Regions from separate parts of the Bacillus sp. NEB1478 genome, predicted to be linked through region 2. Evidence: predicted binding sites of a transcription regulator. Region 2 holds the regulator's gene; the other holds the start of a gene.
What was found. The regulator LexA, encoded in region 2, represses DNA repair genes until DNA is damaged. The targets are predictions, from matches to a motif close to CGAACATATGTTCG.
Positions count from the first base shown of each region.

Region 1: RGB74_RS07095 (YolD-like family protein) is a predicted target of LexA. The motif match lies at 1,913-1,926, and genes of this name have one in related genera.

Region 1 covers NZ_CP134049.1:1,474,802-1,478,231, reverse strand. The annotation lists gene RGB74_RS07110 (GIY-YIG nuclease family protein) at 1-330, opposite strand, end outside; gene RGB74_RS07105 (hypothetical protein) at 507-1,286, opposite strand; gene RGB74_RS07100 (hypothetical protein) at 1,376-1,813, opposite strand; gene RGB74_RS07095 (YolD-like family protein) at 1,956-2,291, shown strand; gene RGB74_RS07090 (hypothetical protein) at 2,828-3,430, shown strand, end outside.
Region 2 covers NZ_CP134049.1:2,069,349-2,072,778, forward strand. The annotation lists gene RGB74_RS10185 (DUF896 domain-containing protein) at 1-143, opposite strand, end outside; gene RGB74_RS10190 (YneB family resolvase-like protein) at 203-847, opposite strand; gene RGB74_RS10195 (cell division suppressor protein YneA) at 867-1,133, opposite strand; gene lexA (transcriptional repressor LexA) at 1,295-1,909, shown strand; gene RGB74_RS10205 (DUF1259 domain-containing protein) at 2,107-2,493, opposite strand; gene RGB74_RS10210 (glycosyltransferase family 2 protein) at 2,915-3,430, shown strand, end outside.

The sequences.
Region 1 (3,430 bases), 590 kb from region 2:
ATCTGTTAAGATTTCGTCTAATTCCACTATAAATAAAGCATTGACTACAACATCATTATTAGATCCCAATATTTGATCTCTTGCATGGGTAATCAATCGTTTTTTAATATTTTTAGTTATACCAATGTACATTTGACTAGTGAACTCATTTAAGAGTATATACAAATTATAGCGAGTAATTTTCCCTGAATTACTACCTACTTTTTTACAAAAATAGGTGTAATCATTGATTTTGGTTAATTGAAAGTTATTGTACGTTAGTTTATTAAATGCCTTTATAAGAACTTTGTTAATTTTTTCGTCTACAATTATTGGCTCAAAGGTTTTCATTAAATTTCCTCTTTATCTCTTCTATTGAAATTCGAACATCTTTCACAATATATCATCGAAAAAATACTGAACTATTTGCATTTAGCTAAACAACGATAAACTAATGCAGTTTAAGTATCAGTACGCAATCGGATGTTGAAGTTCTTTCTTTTTACGAATATTGATTATGATGTCACTTAAATTGTATCGAATACCTTACTTGTGACTTTATTATAGAAACCGACACACAATTCGTAACAATCTTCAAAGAGCTTCTGCATTTCCTCTTCATTATAAGTTTCTTTACCTTTTATAAATTCAGGCATTACAATTTCGATCGTACCGTCATATAACGATACACTCGCTTGAGGTGAGATTAATCTTACGTGCTTATTCATATTATCTATACTATTAACATAAGAAAATGAAGGCTTTATAGTGTATTCCTCTATTGCATCTGATACAGATTTATATGTAGCATCTATAAGGAGTTCATTCCGAACTTGATAAAAGTATAATCTTTTAGGGATTTCTTTATCTGGGTACAAGCAAGCATAGAGAAAATGTCCGTAGTTATCAAAAAAACTATGAAAAGAATTAAAGAAGGTATAGCTTATTTTACTTAGTAGTACTTCAAGTGGAACATGTGTTGAACAATAATCCACTTTAAAATTTGGAGGGCCCGAAACTTTCTTTTCACTGAATAGCTTTTTATTCCAATCACTATATGCTTCGCGATACTCCTTTAATGAATAATAAAATGTATTAAGGTCAAGAATTGCATATAGAATTTTCTGTTGGGCACTTTCTAGGTATGATATTATTTCTGAAACTTTCTGTCTTACAATTTCTTCGGTGGCAGCCACCCCAGTTACTGTATTTTTATTTTGTAGCCCTTTTACATTAGATACCATTATATACAGCTTACTTTTCCATTCTGAAGATATGGTTGTTGAAAAATCTTCTTGCGTCTTCATTTTAGTACCTCCTTTATATTAATGTCTTGAAATGAGTAGTGATCATAATTAAAAACGAAAAATTTATTAAGGATATACTCATCATTTGTTTATTTATTACGAATTAAATTCGAAACTTTTTCAAGGTATTCTTCTTTCCCTTTCTCACTAAGCCCATCTACATTAATGGATTCTAAGAAATCATCTATTTTCACTGGCTTTTCTCTCGCTGCGTAATAATTCTCAGCAAAAGACTCACTATTAACGAGTAATTTTTTTAAAGACCGTTTGATCCACGGCTTTGAAAAGTCATCGTTTCCTGCCTTATAATGCCAATCTGTAATAAATTCTCCGCCAACCGCACATATGCACATCGCATGGTTAAATACAGGATGATTCTCAGGATAAAATTCATCCTTGTGAGTAAAATAGCGTTTAATTCCATCTACAATAAAGAGCCAATGGTGATAATCTGTATTGTTTTTTAAGATTGCTTTCGTGCATCCTTTAATAAAATCTAGTTCTCCCTTTGATAATCTCTTCTTCATGTCATCCTCCTTAAATTACAATTACTGGTACTATTCGTTCTTTTACGACAAGATTCCTCCTAAAAAGACTAAAAAAATACAATAAATACCAGTTTAAAAAGAACGTGTGTTCGGTTATTATAATTCATAAGGAGTGATGACGATGACCTTACGAGATCGCGGAACCATCAAATGGACCAGTATGATGCTGCCTGAACACGTTAAAGAACTGAGAAAATACATAAACGAAGACTATTATGATATCCCCGAGCCTATTATCGATGAACAACAAATGGATGAAATGAGTGATTTGATACTTGAAGCTATGGAGTACAATAAACCAGTGTCTTTTACTGTTTATAAAAACAAGCGATTAATTACGATAAACGGTTTCACACACTATATAGATCAAAACAAAAAGCAGTTAAAAATAATGGACAGCAACAGCGAACTGCATACAATAAGCTTTTCATCTATTAAGAAAGTAATTAGAGATTAAAACGATAACCGATGACTAAATAAAAGTTCGCAATAAGTCGTTTCAACATTTAATCTGTTTGATGAGGTCTTTTCTGAGGAGTATAAAATAGCCAACGTTTTAACAATCAATATTACAAAAAAAATAATAAATAAAGCTGCCTTTTAAAGACTAAGTAGTTCAGTTTTTGTGGAGAAACAGTATAAATGGCGTATGAATTACCATACCTATTAACACAGTAAATAGAATAGTATTTTTTATTGATTTATCAACGTTTTATAAGAAAATATCAATAAAACAACATTGCAAATAGCACCCCAAATAACGTCTTGACAATGGATATTGTCATAGTGTGAATTAAGGTGCTATTTTACTTGTTATTGTGGTGCCACTTAAAAACTGCTCCAAGAAGACTCAAGCATTTAAAACATTATATGGTAAAATATACTCAAAGAGATTATGGAAATTAGTTATTCAGTTAATTAACACATAAATTGTAATTTAGCGAGTTGTTTATAAAAAAATATGTATAAATCAGAATAGGATGGTGATTAAGAATGCAGGATTTATCTAAAGTAATGTCCGTAAATGATTTAGTGGTGAAATATAATAAAACAAATCTTATACCTATCATTAATCCTCAAATTGGTGCAAATGAAGGTATACGAGCAATGTTAATGTATAGAATTAATTCAAAGTTGCAAGAAATAGATTCAAGCCCAATTGTAAAAGCGGCTTATTGGTTTTGTTTTAAAGATATTCCTTGTTATGCAGACACAACTTTAAATGCACTTAATCCTCTTAAAACATTTTGCATTTTTAGGTTAATAAAGTTGAGAAAAAATAAGAATGGTGAATCAATATATCCTTTAACTTTTGATAAAGAAAAGGATGAATGGACTCTTCGTAATAATCTGTTACAACTTATACTGGATAATTTAGACGAAATCTTTGATGGCTATGGTGAACTAAAAGACAAATTTGATTCTTTTTCCAATCTTATGTACTGCTTTGCAAATTTGATTCCAGTACCAAAAGGCTACAATGGTATTAATCAACAAAAAGGTGATTATAAGGACAATAACGATTACCCATACTTTTATTATCAAAGTTTAAAAAAACGTGAAGACCCTATGTTGAATTGGGTGGATGAACATTTA
Region 2 (3,430 bases):
TCTTGTTTAAACGATTTTCTAAAAACCTTTAAATATTCCTCTCGCAGCTTTTTTTGTTCTGCTTTTTCGGAAGCGGACAGCTGAGTTTGTTTAGATTTCTTAGATAGTTCATTTATTCTTTGTAATTTCTCTTTGGATAACATGTGAAAAACTCCTTTTTTGTACTCTTAAATTCTATCCTACATGAGTACAATAAGAATTTCTAGTTATCACTATTTTCTATATAATCCTGATACCTTCTATGAACGGTTGCTTTTGAGACATTAAAACCTAATCCCCGGAGTGTAATGGCAATGTCATTGAATGTCAGTTTCATGTTTTTCAACCGAACGATTTCATTAATGGGGACTTCTTTTTTATCTCTTCCACCCAAATTTTTATTTTTTAAATTTTTTTGCGGTTTGAAACCATTTGTAACAGCTTTTTTCATTCCCCGCTTAATTTTCATGTTGTGAAGTTTCCGCTGATATTCCTCTACCGTTGATACGATATCCAAGACCATCTCATCCGCTTCAGTTAACGTATATTCACCTTGATGAGAAAGGGTAAACACTTTGATATTATATTTCAGAAGCTGATGCAGGATCGCCATTTTAGCTTTACCTCTGCCTAATCTTGTATCATCTTGAATCAATAAACATTGAAAAGATCCATCCCTGGCCATATCTAAAAGGTTTAACAACTCTTCCCGGTCTAAAGAATAACCGCTTGCTTTTTCAGTGATCGAATCAATTACTTCCATTCCAAATTGATTTGCCATTTTGAGGAGTTCACTCTTTTGCCTTTCAATAGAAGTAGTTTGTTCTTCCTTTTCCGTACTTACTCTGCAGTAAATGATTGCTTTCATGAATGTGACCTGCTTTTCTTTATTTGTTGACTGGTATAACGAGTTTCTGACCAGGGAATACAGCAGAAGCATTAACACTGTTTCTATCTTCCACCCATTTTATAAATTCCCAATTTGAATACTTGTGTTCTCCTGTATACTTTTCAGAAAGACTCCAAAGAGAATCTCCTTCTTTAACGGTAACCTCTATATATTGTGTATCTTTTGCTGCCATATTTGATAACGTAAAGAAAATCCCACCTACTAAACATAAGAATACCATAACATGTACTGTTCCTTGTTTCATTGTTAAAATCCCCTTTCAACAAACGTTTGTTCGTATGTTATGTTTTTATAATAACTGGAACGTTTGTTCGGTGTCAACTGTTTTTTCGAACTTATGTTTGTATATGAAACAATGCCATGCTATACTTTTTATAGATAAAAATTCTGGTGAGGTGCATAAAAATGACTAAGTTATCCAGAAGACAGTTGGATATTTTGGATTTTATAAAAGAAGAAGTTTCTCAAAAAGGATATCCCCCATCTGTAAGGGAGATTGGTGAAGCTGTAGGATTAGCGTCGAGTTCCACAGTGCATGGGCATTTAGCAAGACTGGAGAAAAAAGGACTTATTCGCAGAGATCCAACAAAACCGAGAGCAATAGAAGTATTAGGTTTAGAAGATAATGTTGCTTCTGTTAAATCGATTTCAATTCCCGTGCTCGGTAAGGTTACAGCGGGGCTGCCGATCAGTGCGATTGAAAATGTAGAAGAATACTTTCCTTTGCCTGAATATATGGTAGGTGACGAAAATGTTTTTATGCTTTCAGTAATTGGAAACAGTATGATTGAAGCCGGAATCTTAGATGGTGACTTAGTCGTTGTTAAACAACAGCAGTCTGCAAACAATGGTGACATTATCGTAGCAATGACCGACGAGGACGAAGCAACGGTAAAACGATTCTTTAAAGAGAAGAATCACATCCGTCTTCAGCCTGAGAACTCTTCTATGGAACCTATTATCCTTCAAAGCTGTACAATCCTAGGGAAAGTAATCGGCGTATACAGAACGATCCATTAATTAGAAATTTAAAAAAGCTGCCTCAGCAAGGCAGCTTTTTTCGTTTATCTTCATATTTCTATATTCCACAGTTACAATAACACCTATTGTTAAAGATGAAATTACTATTTAAAGCCCTTGGTGCATTTTCATGTATTAAAATAAAAAATCAGTTTACATAAACCGTTCGTTCCTGCCATTTTGAGTCAGCTTTTCAACTATAGGCTTCTCAAAGCTCTTCTGACTTTTCTTGCAAAATCCAGTGGATCATCAACGTCTTCAATATTAACGTAAATCAAATTCGGTTTGTCGAACAACCACTCGTTGTGTACAGAAGATACTTCTATTCCTTGATCAAGAATGGATTCAACAAATTCACTTACCTCTTTTTGCAAAAGTGCTATTCTACCCAGACACAAGGCTTTTCCACAACTATCTCTTGACTCAAATGAGAAAGAAGTTGTTACCCTAAACCGCTTACCCAAAATTGTAGCTTTTATATCATCTCGATTTATTGTTGCCACACATTTTCCACCGGCAAATCCTGCTTGCCCTCCAATAATTCTCGCAAACTCTTGACAAATTGATTCATCATTCGTCTTCATAATTTCATTCACTCCTGTCACTATTAGATTATGATGTATTAGATAGATCCGATATGGACAATCATCTATTTGGTCAGAAATGATTTTGTATATTACTTAACGAATCTTGATTAGAAAAAAATTGTTAATAATTCATTAGCCACTACGCATAGAAAAACCTCTGACATCATGTCAGGGGTTTTTCTAGTACAAGCTCATATATTAATCGCGTTCCCAAGGATGAACTTGTGTTCGATTTGCTAACTCATCTAATAGATGACAAGATGTGTCACATTTATTCACTCCTGTCATATGTTGAAGTAAAACAATTAAAGAAGTGTGTAAGATGAATTACAAGTTGTTTCAGAATAATGTTAGTCCATGTAAGATTGGTTGTACAAACATATTTTACAGGGACATGAAATGATAGGAAAGTGAAAATATGTCGCTGGAAATCAGTATTGTACTATCGACGTACAACGCATTAGAAAGACTTAAAAACTGTTTATATTCCTTAACGTTACAAGATGTTCCTCTCTCAAAGTTTGAAGTTATCGTCGTCGACGACTGTTCAACAGACCAGACTGAAGAATACATGAGAAGTTTGATTTCCCCTTATCCCATCACCTATGAAAAGAATGAAAAAAACTTAGGACGATCCTCTACTCGGAATAAAGGTATAAGACTTGCTCGTGGGAAAATCCTTATTTTTTGCGATTGTGATATGATCCTTCCACCAGAGTTTGTTCGGAACCATTTAAACTATCACGAACAAAATGATTGGCTCGTTGTGTGTGGTTCTTTTTGGCACCAGATATCAACTCACCCCCCTCTTACGTTTGAATCTATAAAAAACAAACACTACCTTCATCATGTTACAGAGCAACCATGGGCTTATTGGTTCAAACAATTTGTTTACAAATATGGAAGAAATCTAACATCATTCTATTTTCCTTGG